One region of the Stenotrophomonas sp. YJH_SMC_32 genome, then DNA from elsewhere that is predicted to be linked to it. Evidence: riboswitches for the same ligand, from Rfam matches in the RefSeq annotation. Region 1 holds a riboswitch; the other holds the start of a gene.
What was found. Region 1 has a riboswitch for cobalamin ahead of AC5P7S_RS12800 (epoxyqueuosine reductase QueH). Riboswitches for the same ligand answer to the same signal wherever they lie in the genome.

Region 1 (7,626 bases):
ATGGCGCCAGCGGAGGTGCCGCCGATGCTCTTGAACCGATACTCGCGTGCCAGCGCCAGTACCGCATTGGGGTACACGATGCCGCTGGTGATGCCGCCTTTCATGACCAGATCGCAGTACTTCGCCGCCACGAGCCACCTCCCGTCTGTCGATGCACAGTATGGCAAGAGGGGCTCTCACCAATTGAGACAAGCCCCGCAACTCCGGCGCTTTGCGACATCAAGCAAACAGATTGATAATAACCTTGATGCAACAAGCCCGCCCTGCCAATCTATTCAGAAGTTGCGCCAGTCTGGCGCGGATCATTAGTCACCAGGGGGGAGAAAAAGTGGGAATATTTGGCGGTGTGGATCAAGCGGACTTTGATAAGTTCAGATCAACCATTGGCGAGCAGATTGCCGTTCTTAATAGCAATGTCCTGGCAATCACTAACGGAAAAATCCCTCAGATTGAATCGCGGATTGCGCAAACAGCGAGCGAGTCCGCCCAGGATGCTGCTCAAGCACTCGAGGAAATCAGGCTGAAGCGAGCGGCGCTTGATCAGATGGCACAGGAGATGCATGCGGCCCATACACAGATCGAGGCTGCAAGATCAACGCTTTTGCAGGAAATGGAATTAGTTTCCACCTCAAAGGAAAAGTTCCTCCAAGAGTCCGAATCTCTAGCACTGAAGTCTAGCGAATCCCTAGCACTGCATGATTCCGTTGTTGCCGCCAGTTCCAACACGCAGAATTCTATTGACAGCATCACCTCCCAACTCAATGAAGTTCAGAGACTTCTTGAACAAGCGGCGAACGCGAACGAGGCCATAGAAAATCTCAAGAAGACATTAAGCGATGCAAATGCGCAAAACGAGAACATCAAAAGTCTGCTCACACACTCCATGAAGAAGACTGCCGAGTTCGATGAGCTGCACAAGGAAATTTTTGGGCACAACATTGAAGACTCAGCCGGAAACACTCAAAGAGTAGATGGCCTGAAGGATCAACTTACGAAGTCGTATGAAGAGCTCGACTCGAAGATCGGTTCACTAGACGAGTTGGTTGACACATCTATTAAGGCCGTAGAAGGGCGTCATGACAGTTTGCGTGAAGCGCAACGCACCGAGTTCGCATCGCTGCTGGAGGGAGGGAAAGCTTCGCTATCAGAAGTTTCGGATCAGTTGAAAGCGCTTCTCCCAGGCGCACTAGCTGCAGGACTGAGTGCGGCTTATGAAAGCAAGAAAGATGAAGAGGCATCCTTCCTGGCATCACACGAACGCAGCTTCAAGTTTGCGGTGTATGGACTGGTTGCAGTCTCCATCATTCCGTTCGGAGTCAATTGTTACTTGTTGATGCAAGGAACTGAGCTTGCAAGCGTCTTGAAAGACACTCCCCGGCTCGTTGTTTCCATTCTCCCGTTGTACTTCCCAGTTCTCTGGCTAGCGTATTCGGCCAATAAAAGGCTGAACTTATCCAAGCGACTGATTGAGGAGTACACCCACAAGGCTGTACTGGGAAAGACATTCTCCGGGCTTTCCAATCAGATTGAAGGATTAGCCAACGATGCATCAGTAAAAGATGAGCTGCGAACCAGGCTGTTGTTCAATGTACTTCAAGTGAGTGCCGAGAACCCCGGAAAGCTGATCACCGATTACAGCAAAGCTGATCATCCGCTTATGGATGTACTGGAAAAGAGTGCTCGACTCTCCGAGTCTGTAGATGCACTTTCAAAGGTTCCAGGCTTAGGCGCCGTTGCAAGAGCTCTCTCATCTCGTCGCGATAACTTGGTTCGTGAACAGGAATCAAAGATAGAAGCTGGCTTTTCGGTCAATGAAGAACTCGATACGAAGCCAGATGAGCAGCAGGGCCAACCCTAAACCCCAACGAACCCGGAAGTGGAAACATGGAGATTGACACCTCAATACCCTTGCCTCTTTCAATTCACATCTAGATGCGGAATGACGACATGCGCGTGTAGATCGATGCGCAGAGTGGAGACCCGACCGCTACTGGGGCTAGCCTCTGCGCCACGTATCTCATGCTTTGCCCTTGACCATTGCCGCCAACGCGTCCACCGTGGGCACGCCGAAGGTATCCCTGCCGTGGCTGGATGGCGGCAGGGAGTTAAACGGGAATCCGGTGAAGGCGCTTCGTGCGCCCATTCCGGAGCTGCCCCGCAGCGGTGAATGGAAACGAATCCTGCCAACAGCACTGGGCTCGCGCCTGGGAAGCGGCAGGGAGTAGGTGGGCTGCGGCCCGTGTCCATCAGCCCGAATACCGGCCCCGGCCGGGGGACACGACCGTCCCCTGATTCGACCTGGACTCTCCGCGGGGAGGGTGCCGGGGCCATCGCCCGCCTGCACGTACAGGCGGCGTGGCCGCGCGCGTCCTGTTCACGGTAACCGGCCAGACCGCTCCCACGCCCTGACGCACGCCACGATGACCGAGTTCCAACGCCCCACCCTGACCCTGCCCGCCGATGGCAAGCGCCTGCTGCTGCATTCGTGCTGCGCGCCGTGCTCGGGCGAAGTGATGGAGGCGATCACCGCTTCCGGGATCGACTACGCGATCTTCTTCTACAACCCCAACATCCATCCGGTGAAGGAGTACGAGCTGCGCAAGCAGGAGAACATCCGCTTCGCCGAGCAGCACGGCATTCCGTTCATCGACTGCGACTACGACACCGACAACTGGTTCAGCCGTGCGCGTGGCATGGAGAACGAGCCCGAGCGCGGCATCCGCTGCACGATGTGCTTCGACATGCGTTTCGAACGCACCGCGCTGTACGCGCACGAGCACGGCTACGACACCATCAGTTCGTCGCTGGGCATCTCGCGCTGGAAGAACATGGCGCAGATCAACGACTGCGGCATCCGCGCGGCGTCGCGCTATGAAGGCCTGCAGTACTGGGACTACAACTGGCGCAAGGGCGGCGGTGCCAGCCGCATGATCGAGATCAGCAAGCGCGAGCAGTTCTACCAGCAGGAGTACTGCGGCTGCGTGTACTCGCTGCGCGATGCCAACCGCCACCGCCGCGAGAACGGCCGCGAGCGGATCAGGATCGGCCTGCTGTACTACGGGCAGGACGCTGAGGCGCCGCAGGGCGATTGACGTGCAGGCATGGGGCGGCCACGCTGGTCGCTCCTTCTGATGTAGTGGATCTGCCATGATTGCCCTGCCCGCCGATGTCGCCCTGCTGGTGATCGACCTGCAGCCGGACTTCATGCCCGGCGGTGCGCTGGCCTGCGACCAGGGCGATGCGCTGGTGGCACCGATTGCCGACCTGCTGGCACAGCGTCGCTACCGCACCGTGGTGGCGACCCAGGACTGGCACCCGGCCGACCACGCCTCGTTCGCCAGCCAGCACCCCGGCAAGCGACCGTTCGAGACCATCCTGCTGCACGCGCAGCCACAGACCCTGTGGCCCGACCATTGCGTGCAGGGCAGCGATGGCGCCGCGCTGCACCCGGGCGTGGACTGGACCGTGGCCGACCTGATCCTGCGCAAGGGCACCCGCCCACAGGTGGATTCGTACAGCGCCTTCCGCGAGAACCACGGCCCCGATGGCGAGCGCCCGGCCACCGGCCTGGCCGGCTGGCTGCATGAGCGCCGCATCCGCGAGGTGCACGTGTGCGGCCTGGCACGCGACTACTGCGTGCTGTGGAGCGCGCAGGACGCGGTGAAATCCGGCTTCCGGGTGAAGTTCCTGTGGGAGCTGACCCGGCCGGTGACCGAAGCCAACGACGCGATGGTGCGCGAAGCGCTGGGCAAGGCGGGGATTGCGATCGTCTGAGGCGTGACCGCCGGGCATGGCCCGGCGCTACCGCGCACGTCGCTTATGCCGCTTGCGCGCTCCTGCCCACAACAACACAATCGATTCATCCAGCCCCCTAACTACGCCCCCCTATAGATCGCGGGACGGCCGAACCGGGGGCTTTTCATTGGATGAAATCAGGATTCGGTAGTGCCGGCCGCTGGCCGGCAACCTCGGGATCTCTGCAGTTGCCGGCCAGCGGCCGGCACTACCGGATAGCACCCGTGGTAGCGCCGGGCCATGCCCGGCGGACGCGGGATGGGCGATTACCGGAACACCACCGTGCGATGCCCATTGAGCAGGATGCGGTGCTCCACATGGCGGCGGACCGCGCGCGCCAGCACCAGCGATTCGGTATCGCTGCCCAGCCGCACCAGCTCGCGCGGAGCCATCGCGTGGTCCACGCGGGCCACGTCCTGTTCGATGATCGGGCCTTCGTCCAGATCCTCGGTGACGTAATGCGCGGTGGCACCGATGATCTTGACCCCGCGCGCGTGCGCCTGATGATACGGCTGCGCGCCCTTGAAGCTGGGCAGGAAGCTGTGATGGATGTTGATCGCACGGCCGGCCAGCGCGCGGCACAGCGCGGGTGACAGGATCTGCATGTAGCGCGCCAGCACCACCAGGTCGATGCGCTCACGCTCGACCAGGTCGATGATCTGCTGCTCCTGCACCGCACGCGTATCGGCGGTCACCGGCAGGTGGTGGAACGGTACCTGGTAGGACGCGGCCAATGGCGCAAAGTCGGCGTGGTTGGACGCCACCGCCGCGATATCGACCTTCAGCTGGCCGCTGTGGGCACGGAACAGCAGGTCGTTGAGGCAGTGCCCCTGCTTGCTGACCAGCACCAGCAGGCGTGCCCGGCGGCGCCCATCATGCAGCTGCCAGTCCATGCCGAAGCCTTCGGCAAGTTTGGCCATCGCGGCATGCACGGTCTCCAGCAGCAGGCTGGCATCGCGGTCGAAATGCACGCGCAGGAAGAAGCGGCCACTTTCCTCGTCGCCGAACTGCTGGGCGTCGAGGATGTTGCAGCCGTGGTCGAACAGCAGGCCGGACACTCGGTAGACGATACCGGTACGGTCGGGGCAGGACAGGGTGAGGATGGAATCGGGGCGCATCTCCACAGTGTAGGGCAGCTTCCTGCCCAGCAGCCGGATCATCACCGATGCAACCGAACCGCTTGGTTCAGTCCCAAGCGATACTTGGCCATCACCGTGGCAAGCTGGTCGGTCATGAACCTGTTGCAACTGATCCGCAGCTTCACCCGCACCGCAGAGACCGGCAGCATTGCCGCCGCGGCCCGCATCCTTGGCATCAGCGCCACCGCAGTCGGCCAGAACATCAACCGACTGGAAGCGCATCTGGGCGTACGGCTGCTGAACCGGAGTACGCGCCAGCTGGCCCTCAGCGAGGCCGGCGCGCTGTACCTGGCGCAGGTGCGCCACATCGAGGGCGACCTGGCGCGCGCGCAGGCGATGGTGACTGCCGGTGATATCGAACCGGCCGGTCCCCTGCGCATCGCCAGCAGCAGCGCCTTCGGCCGCCACGTGCTGGCACCGTTGCTGCCGTCACTGCAGCAGCGCTACCCGCAACTGCAGCTGGAGCTGCGCCTGACCGACCGCGCCGTGCAGCATGGTCCAGAGGCGGTGGATGCCAGCATCCGCATCGGCGCGCAGCTGGAGGACGGTGTGGTCGCACGGCAGCTGGCGCGCGTGCCATTCGTGTTCTGCGCCTCACCAACCTACCTGAAGACCCATGGCACGCCGCAGGAACCCTCGGACCTGGGCAGCCATCGCGGGCTGCTGCACCGCTTCCCCACCGATGGCCGGCCGCTGCGCTGGGGCCTGCTGAAGGACGGCCAGCGCGTGGACGCCGCGCTGCCGCCGAGCATGGTCTGCGATGACATCGATGCGCTGGCGTCGCTGGCGGCGGCCGGTGCCGGCATCACACGATTGGCTGCGTTCGTGGCCGAGCCCTACCTGCGCGACGGCCGCCTGCAGGCGGTGTTCGGCGCCGACACGGCGTGGCGCCCGGAGCCGATGGAGGTCTATTTCTGCGTCAGCGACCGCCGCGACTTCACCGCCAAGATCCGCGCGCTGTTCGAGCATCTGCAGGCCGGCATGGCGCCGGCCTGGCGGGTGTGAGCCTCAGCGCGCCTTGAACACGCCACGCGCATCGCGCGGCTCGCAGCGCAGGTACTGCGGCGCCGGCTCCACGCTGTCGCGCAATGCGGCAGCAGCGTGCCACGGCCAGCGCGGGTCGTAGAGGATGCCGCGTGCCAGCGCTACCGCATCGGCGTGGCGATGGCGCAGGATCGATTCGGCTTGCTCGGGCTCGGTGATCATGCCCACCGCGATCACCGGCATGCGTACCTTGGCCTTGATCGCCGCGGCGAACGGCACCTGGTAGCCGGGACCGACGGTGATCTTCTGGCGTTCGTCCAGGCCACCGCTGGAGACATGCAGGAAATTGCAGCCGCGCGCGTCCAGCACCTGGGCCAGCGCTTCGCTCTGCACCAGGTCCCAGCCACCCTCGACCCAGTCGCTGGCGGAAATGCGCACGCCCACGGCGATCTTGTCCGATACCGCCGCACGCACGGCGTCGAACACTTCCACCAGCAGGCGCAGGCGGTTCGGCAGCGAGCCGCCATAGCCGTCGGTGCGGTGGTTGCTCAGCGGCGACAGGAACTGGTGCAGCAGGTAGCCGTGCGCGGCATGCAGCTCGATCAGCTCGAAGCCCAGGCGCTCGGCGCGCACCGCACTGGCGGCGAAAGCGGCGATGAGCTCGGCGATGCCGGCCTCGTCCAGTTCCTGCGGTGCCGGATCGGCGGCATGGAACGGCAGCGGCGACGGCGCCACCGTGGCCCAGCCACGCGCATCATCGCCCGGCAACTGGCCGCCGCCGTCCCACGGGCGCTTCACCGAGGCCTTGCGACCGGCGTGGCCGAGCTGGATGCCCAGCGGCATCGGCGACCAGCGGCGGACGCTGGCCAGCACCTGTGCCAACGCGGCCTCGGTGCCGTCATCCCACAGGCCGAGGTCGGCCCAGCTGATGCGGCCGCGCGGCTCGACCGCAGTGGCTTCCAGGATCAGCAGGCCGGCGCCGGACTGCGCCAGGTTGCCCAGGTGCATGGCGTGCCAGTCGCTGGCGCGACCGTCTTCGGCGGAGTACTGGCACATCGGCGCGATGACGATGCGGTTGGACAGGGTGAGGGGGCCGAACGAGATCGGCGAGAACAGCTGGCTCAAGACGGTGATGAACGACGTAGGGGGTGCGTATTGCACCGCTGCGCGGCTCGCGGATCAACCATCTGGATGGATCGCTGTTTCGTGTGACCTGCAGCAGCCGAGCGTGCGCCCGGCTCTACAGAAGCCCTCGCCCCTTGTAGAGCCGAGCCCGTGCTTGGCTCAGCGCGCAGCCCACGTGGCCAGCGCTTCAGCGCAGTCCCGCTCATCCTTGAACAACAGCAGGTCGTCGGCTCGGGTGCGGCCTCGGTTCAGCGCCACCACCGGCAACCCTGCCTTCGCGGCCGCCTGCACGAAGCGGAAGCCGGAATAGACCATCAGCGACGAGCCCACCACCAGCACGGCATCAGCCTGTTGCAGGTGGTCATGCACCGCCGCCACCCGTTCACGGGGCACGTTTTCGCCGAAGAACACCACGTCCGGTTTCAGCAGGGCGCCGCAGGACGGGCAATCGGGCACCACGAAGCTGGAGAAATCGGTCTCCAGATCGGCATCGCCATCCGGGGCGATGCCGGCCTCCAGCGCGTCCCAGCCCGGGTTGGCGTCCAGCAGGCGCTGCTGGAAGTCCTCGCGACCGCTGCGGCGT
Region 2 (7,626 bases), on a different contig from region 1:
GCTGCTGGAACAGGCCCGTGGCCTGGTCTACGCCGAGTCCGACCGCATCGCCAACGCGGCCAACCTCTCCGCACTGGTCTATCACGCCCTGCCCGACCTGAACTGGGTGGGCTTCTACCTGTATGACGGCAAGGAACTGGTGGTCGGCCCGTTCCAGGGCCTGCCGGCCTGCGTGCGCATCCCGCTGGACAAGGGTGTGTGCGGTGCCGCCGCCAGCCAGCGCGTAACCCAGCGCGTGGACGACGTCGATGCCTTCCCCGGCCACATCGCCTGCGATTCGGCCTCGCGTTCGGAGCTGGTGGTGCCGCTGCTGCGCGGCGATGAACTGATCGGCGTGTTCGATATCGACAGCCCGAAGGTCGGCCGCTTCGACGCCGACGATCAGGCCGGCCTGGAAGCCATCGCCCGCGTGTTCGTCGAGGCACTGGGATGAGCGCACCGAAGCTGCGCAACATCGGCCCGAAGAGTGCAGCGTGGCTGCGCCAGGTCGGGCTGCGCAGCCGCGAGGACCTGGTTGCGATCGGCGCAGTCGGCGCCTTCGTCAAGGTCAAGCGGGCCGGCTTCAAGCCCAGCCTGAACCTGCTGTACTCGCTGGAAGGCGCATTGCTGGACTGCCACTGGCAGGAGCTGAGCGAGCCGCAGCGTGAAGCGCTGGTGCAGGACTACGAGGCGCGCATCGCCGCGCATCCGCTGAAGGCGGCCGGCCCGGCGTCGGGCCCGGTGCATGAGCAGCGCTTCGATGCCGACGATGAGGCCGAGGACAACGTGGCCGAGCGCGCGGACGAGGATTGACTGCACCGGTAGTGCCGGCCGCTGGCCGGCAACTGCGTGATCCTTGCAACGTTCCTGAGGCTGCCGGCCAGCGGCCGGCACTACCGATGGACTACGGCTGCTGCAGTTCCAGCAGCTCGCCCACCAGCCCGACCTCGCCCCGCTCCAGCCACACCCGCAGGCGCGTGCCGTGGTCGATGCGCAGGGCCCAGCACAGCGACATCGGCAGGCCGCAGACCTGCGACAACACCATGCGCAGCGGGCCACCATGGCTGACCACCAGCGTCGGCACCGGATCATCATCATCGAGCAGGCGATCCAGCGCGCGCGCGATACGCCGCTCGAAATGCCCCCAGCTCTCGCCGTTCGGCGGCGGGAACGCATGCGGATCGGCGTGGAAGGCGGCCAGCGCATCTTCCGGCAGGTCGAACAGCGACTGCCCGTCCCAATCGCCGAAATCCAGTTCTTCCCATTCCTCGTCCGCTTCGACGTCCAGCCCGCGTGGGGTGGCCAGCGCCATCGCCGTGTGCAGGGCGCGCAACCGCGGTGAACTGATCACCCGCTCCCAGCGTTGCCCGGCATAGGCCTCGACCAGCTCCTGCGGCAGGCCGGCCAGCTGCGGTGGATCGCTGCGGCCATCAAGGAACTCATCGCGACCGTTGCCGGCATGGCGGACCAGGTCGAGGATCATGCGTGCGTCCCGGACGGGCGACGCAGGTACAACGGAGAACGGGCAGACATCGGTAACGGCACCACGGGATCGAGCAACCATTCTAAAGGCACAGCAAAGGCAGCCGCGCAGGCGCGACGCAACGGGACGGCCTGCGATGCCGTAGACTGCGCGCACTTCCAGGTGACCTGCGGCCGTGGCCGGCAGGTTGAAACGGGAAGCCGGTGACGCGTGATTCCACGCCAGGCCGGCGCTGCCCCCGCAACGGTAAGCACGTCAGTTCCAGGCAACACCGCCACTGTGCCGCAGGCATGGGAAGGCGCCTGGACGGTGGCCTCGCGCCACCCGGCGGCAAGCCCGGAGACCGGCCCGGAAGCCTCAGGTCGCGATGCGGTGGGCATGGCGCTGGATGACCGTGGCGTGCGCTGCGGCATCGGCGCGTGCCTGCCTTCGCGGCTCCTCCCCTTCGCCACGCGGGCGTGCGTGGCACCTGGAGTCCCCCCATGAAGCTGCAGTCCCGAATGCTGTCCCTGGCCGTACTGGCCGCCCTGCCCGCGCTGGCACAGGCCGCCGATGACACCACCGCGCTCGACCAGATCCTGGTCACCGCCACGCGCACCCCGATCGCCCTGCAGGACAGCATCGCGCCGGCTCAGGTGATCGACCGCGCGCAGATCGAATCCAGCCAGGCCACCTCGCTGCAGGAACTGCTGCGCGGCCGCGCCGGCATCAACCTGACCAATGCCGGCGGGCTCGGCAAGCAGAGCTCGCTGTTCCTGCGCGGCACCAACTCAGGCCACACCGTGGTGCTGGTCGACGGCGTGCGCATCAACAGTGCCGACCTCGGCCTGGCGATGTACCAGGACCTGCCGCTGGCGCAGATCGAGCGCGTGGAAATCGTGCGTGGCCCGCAGTCGAGCCTGTACGGCGCCGATGCCATTGGCGGCGTGATCCAGATCTTCACCCGCCGCAACCAGGGTGATTTCGCCCCGCACTTCCAGCTCGGTGGCGGCAGCAACGGCCTGCGCGAAGCCAGCGGCGGGATCGGCGGCGGGACCGAACGCGGCTGGTTCGGCGCCGACATCGCCTACCAGCATTCCGATGGCATCGATGCCTGCCGCGGCTCGGCAACGCTGTTCACCGGCTGCTTTGCCGACGAACATGACCGCGATGGCTACCGCAACCTGTCCAAGAGCCTGCGCGGTGGCTACACCTTCAACGACCAATGGAACGTGGAAGGCAGTGCATTGCGTGCCGACGGAAAGAACCATTACGACGGCTACTACAACTATTCGGAAACCCGCCAGCAGGTGCTGGCCGGCAAGGTGCGCTACACCCCGTCCGAACGCCTGGCGTTCACCGCCAATGTCGGGCGCAGTGACAACGAGTCGGACAACTTCGGTGACTTCGGTGCCCGTGGCAGCGCTCAGACCCACCGCGACAGTGCCTCGCTGCAGGGTGACTTCGCCTTGGCCGAAGGCCAGCTGCTGAGCACCGGCGTGGACTGGAGCGAAGACAACCTGGATGGCAGCAGTGCCGGATATCGGGTCGACAGCCGCCGCAACACCGGCGTGTTCGTGCAGTACCAGGGACGCTTCGGCCGCCACCAGCTGCAGGCCAGCGCGCGCAACGACGACAACCAGCAGTTCGGCAACCACGCCACGGGCAGCCTCGGCTGGGCGATGGAGCTCGGCCACGGCCTGCGTGTCAATGCCAGTTACGGCACCGCGTTCAAGGCGCCGACCTTCAGCGACCTGTATGACCCGTGGAGCGGTGTGCCGACGTTGAACCCGGAGAAGTCCAAGAGCGCCAACCTGGGCGTTTCGCAGCAGGGACAGGGCTGGCACTGGGGCCTGGACGTCTATGAAACCCGCATCGATGATCTGATCACCTACGATGCGGCGACCTTCAGGATGCAGCAGGTGGAGAAGGCGCGCATCCGCGGTGCCGAACTGACCGGTGGCGTGCTGCTGGCCGGCTTCGACATCAACGCCCAGCTGAGCTACACCGACCCACGCAACCGCACCGGCGGCAGCACCCAGTTCGACAACTGGCTGCCGCGTCGTGCACAGCAGACCGCGCGCCTGGACCTCGATCGGCGTTTCGGGGCCTTCCGCGCAGGCCTGACGGTTCAGGGAGCGGGCAAGCGCTATGACGATGCCGCCAACGCGGTGAAGGTGGGGGGTTACGGCACGCTGGATCTGCGCGCCGAGTACGCGCTGACGCCATCGTGGTCGCTGCTGGCGCGTGCCGCCAACGTGTTCGACCGACGATACGAGACCGTGGCGTGGTTCAACCAGCCCGGCCGTGAGTACCAGTTGAGCGTGCGTTACCAGCCGAAATGAAAGAAGGCGCCGGGCATTGCCCGGCGCTTTCTCTGTAGAGCCGAGTCCATGCTCGGCTCAGGCAGCAAAGCAGCCGAGCATGGGCTCGGCTCTACACCGGGACGCCGGCGGTCAACCCCGGCAGTTCACGCAGGTCATCGATCACCGCCACCGCATGCGCGGTGGCCAGGTCCAGACCGCGCGGGTAGCCGTAGCGGACCAGCGCGATCGGCATGCCCGCATCTTCGGCGGCGCGGTAGTCGGTCAGCGAGTCACCCACCATCAGGCAGGCATCGACCGGCAGCCCGAAGTGCGCAGCGATATGCCGCAGCGGCTCACCGCTGGGCTTGCGCTGTGGCAGTGAATCGCCGCCCAGTACCAGCGCGAACGCATCACCGATGCCCAGGTGCTGCAGCAGCGGCGGCACCAGTGCTTCGGGCTTGTTGGTGCAGATCGCCAGTGGCACGGCGCGCGCGCGCAGCTGCGCCAGTGCCTCGGCCACGCCATCGAACAGGCGCGGGCTGCGCAGCAGGCATTCACGGTAGTGCACCATGAACACCGGCATGACCTCGGCCAGATCGACCTCACGACCGGCGGCGTGCACGGCCTGTTCGACCAGGCGGCGCACCCCGTCGCCGATCCAGCCGAGCACGGTGGCTTCCGGCACGCGTGCCATGCCGATGGCTTCCAGCGTGCGGTTCAGCGCTTCGGCGATGTCAGATGCGCTGTCGACCAGCGTGCCATCGAGATCGAATACGACCAGCGGATAGGGATACGACAAGGGACGACGCCTGTACAACGTGGGGCCGTCCATTGTACGCCGCGCTTTTCCCCCGGGATCCGCCTCAGCCGATCCTGCGTGCGCGGGTGGCCAGAAAGGTGGGCAGGTAACGGTCGATCAGGAAGCGTGGCTTCGGCTGCCAGTCTTCCATGAACCGATCAATCACGAAGCCTGCATCCAGCTGCCCGCCGATCAGTTCGGTCAGGCTGTGGCCAAAGGTCAGCGCATCACCGCGCGCGAGTTTCGCCTCACGCTCTGCGGCGGGCAGGTCTTCCAGGTCCGAATAGGGAATGGCGTACTGCGGCCGGATCAAACCCTGTGCATCCAGCTGCGGATCACGTGCACCGACGAACAGCACCGGGTTGTAGAAGCTGGCCATCAACATGCCATCGCGCGCCAGCACGCGGCGGCATTCGGTCCACACCGGGCGCACGTCGGGTACGTACAAGTTGGAGATCGGATGGAACACCACGTCGAAGCTGTCATTGGCGAATACGTGCAGGTCGCGCATGTCGCCCTGCACCGTGCGCAGCTGCAGGCCGTCGCGCGCAGCGACCCTGCGGTCCTGTTCCAGCTGCCCATCGGACAGGTCGAACACGGTGACGTCGGCGCCCGCAGCGGCCAGCACGGGTGCCTGCTGGCCGCCGCCCGAAGCCAGGCACAGGATGCGACGGCCGCGCACGTCGCCCAGCCAGTCCAGTGGCAGCGCGCGTGGGGTCAGGTGCACCTGCCAGCGCCCTTCGCGCGCGGCGGCAATGGTTGAACTCTCCACCGGGCGCGACCATTCGCGCACTTCGCTGGCCTGGCGGTCCCAGGCAGCACGGTTGTGGTCGATCAAAGCCTGTCCATGGTTCATGTGTTCTCCTTGCCCGGCGGGCGCCAATCCAGATCCTGGAAGGCCGGGCTGGCGAAACACTCGGCCAGGTAATCCAGGAATCGCCGCATGATAGCGGGCTGCTGGCGCCGTGACGCGTACACGGCATGAATGCCGAGCTCGTCCAGACTGAATCCGGGCAGCAGTTCGATCAGCTCGCCGCTGCGCAGCAGTGGCGCCACCTGGTAGGTCGGCAGCATGGCGATCCCGGCACCGGCGCGTACCGCCTCCAGCAGCAGCGAGGCCTCGTTGGCGCTGATGTTGCCGCCCACCGCCACCGACAGCGAACGGCCATCGCGGTGCAGCTGCCACAGGCTCTTGCCGACGTAGTGGTGGGTCAGGCAGTTGTGCGCGGCCAGGTGCTCCGGCGCGGTCGGCGTGCCACGCGCCTGCAGGTACGACGGCGTCGCGCACAGCACCGAGCGGCAGGTGGCCAGCCGCCGCGCGATCAGGCTGGGGTCGATCTGGCGCGCAATGCGCACGGCCAGGTCCACGCGCTCCTCGACCAGGTTCACCGTGCGGTCGACCAGCAGCAGCTCGATGCGCGCCGCCGGATGGCGCGCGACGAAACCGGCCACCGCCCGTGCCAGGTGGCTCTGCCCGAACGACACGCTGGCGGTCACGCGCAGCGTACCGTGCGGCTCGGGATCATCACTGGCCAGCTCGCCCTGCAGTTCTTCGCCGATCGCCAGCATCTGCCGGAAGCGCGCCAACGCCGCCTCGCCCGGGCCGGTCAGGCTGACCCGGCGCGTGGTCCGGTGCAGCAGGCGTGCACCCAGCCAGCCCTCGACCTCGGCCAGGTAGCGGCTGACCATCGCCCGCGACATGTCCAGCACTTCCGCGGCGGCGGTGAGGCTGCCGCGCTCGGCCACCTCGACAAACACGGTCATGGCGGTCAATCGGTCCATATGCTCGATCCACGCAACAAACAAGCGCGTTATACGCTGTTTTTCGAGCGACTGCAGCAGCCTAGAGTGGCCCCATTCCCAGCCCACATCGCCCCACGGAGTCCTGCCATGAAGATCGCCCTCGTTGGTTCCACCGGCAACATCGGCCGCCAGATCGCCCGCCACGCGCTGGCCCACGGCCACGAACTCACCGTCATCGTGCGCAGCGCGCAGGACCTCCCGGCCGAACTGGCCGGCGCCCATCCGGTGATCGCCTCGCTGGATGACCAGGACGCGCTGGTCGCCGCCATCGCGGGCCACGACGTACTGGCCAGCGCCTACGGCCCGCGCCCGGGCGACGACATCGGCCGCGTGGGCGAGATCGCCGCGCAGCTGGCGGCCGCCGCGCGCAAAGCCGGCGTACCGCGCCTGGTGGTGGTGGGTGGCGCTGGCAGCCTGGAAGTCGCGCCGGGCGTGCAGCTGGTCGATACCCCCAACTTCCCGGAAGCCTACAAGCCGTACGCGCTGGCCCATCGTGAAGCCTTCAATCGCCTGCAGGCAGTGGACGACCTGGACTGGACCTTCTTCTCGCCGGCCGCCGAAATCGGCCCGGGCGATGAGCGTGGCCAGTATCGCGTGCAGCCCAAGGCCTTCCTGGCCGACGCCAGTGGCCACAGCCGCATCAGCTATGCCGACTACGGCGCCGCGTTCGTCGCCGAGCTGGAAGCGCACGCTTACCCGAAGCAGATCATCACCGCCGCGTACTGATCCAGCTACGCCCCTTGTAGAGCCAAGCCCGCGCTCGGCTCTACGCGAACATGCAGCCGGGCATTGGCCCGGCTCTACACAAGGAATTCCCCATGCGCGCCGCTGCCCTGCTGCTCCCCCTCGCCCTGGCCGCCACGTTCACCAGTGCGCCGCTGCTGGCCGCACCGGCCACCGCGGCGCCGGCCGCCGCGACGAAATCACAACTGCACCTGCAGACCTTCCATCCCGGCCCGCAGGCGATGTTCTCGGTATCCTCGGTACTGATCGAAGGCCGCCATGACGCGATCCTGATCAACGCGCAGTTCGGCGCCAGCGACGCACGCAAGCTGGTCGAACGGATCCGCGCCAGTGGCAAGCAGCTGACCACGATCTACATCAGCCACGGCGATCCGGACTACTACTTCGGCCTGGCCACCCTGCAGGATGCCTTCCCGCAGGCACGCATCGTCGCCACTGCGCAGACCGTCGCCCACATCCAGCAGACCCGGGCCGGCAAGCTGGCCTACTGGGGACCGAAGATGGGTGCCGACGTGCCCGCGCGCATCGTGGTG

Region 2: another riboswitch for cobalamin. It lies ahead of btuB (TonB-dependent vitamin B12 receptor); the one in region 1 lies ahead of AC5P7S_RS12800 (epoxyqueuosine reductase QueH).

What each region holds. Positions count from the first base shown of each region.
Region 1 covers NZ_JCAFTE010000009.1:99,540-107,165, forward strand. Annotated here, with positions in the region: gene AC5P7S_RS12790 (patatin-like phospholipase family protein) at 1-104, opposite strand, end outside; gene AC5P7S_RS12795 (coiled-coil domain-containing protein) at 248-1,858, shown strand; cobalamin riboswitch at 2,068-2,281, shown strand; gene AC5P7S_RS12800 (epoxyqueuosine reductase QueH) at 2,421-3,092, shown strand; gene pncA (bifunctional nicotinamidase/pyrazinamidase) at 3,148-3,774, shown strand; gene purU (formyltetrahydrofolate deformylase) at 4,062-4,913, opposite strand; gene AC5P7S_RS12815 (LysR family transcriptional regulator) at 5,028-5,939, shown strand; gene AC5P7S_RS12820 (NADH:flavin oxidoreductase/NADH oxidase) at 5,943-7,043, opposite strand; gene AC5P7S_RS12825 (NAD-dependent protein deacetylase) at 7,203-7,626, opposite strand, start outside.
Region 2 covers NZ_JCAFTE010000004.1:216,810-224,435, forward strand. Annotated here, with positions in the region: gene AC5P7S_RS08770 (GAF domain-containing protein) at 1-433, shown strand, start outside; gene AC5P7S_RS08775 (TfoX/Sxy family protein) at 430-792, shown strand; gene AC5P7S_RS08780 (histidine phosphatase family protein) at 884-1,462, opposite strand; cobalamin riboswitch at 1,606-1,828, shown strand; gene btuB (TonB-dependent vitamin B12 receptor) at 1,945-3,786, shown strand; gene gph (phosphoglycolate phosphatase) at 3,878-4,546, opposite strand; gene AC5P7S_RS08795 (class I SAM-dependent methyltransferase) at 4,611-5,402, opposite strand; gene AC5P7S_RS08800 (LysR family transcriptional regulator) at 5,399-6,328, opposite strand; gene AC5P7S_RS08805 (NAD(P)-dependent oxidoreductase) at 6,437-7,075, shown strand; gene AC5P7S_RS08810 (MBL fold metallo-hydrolase) at 7,168-7,626, shown strand, end outside.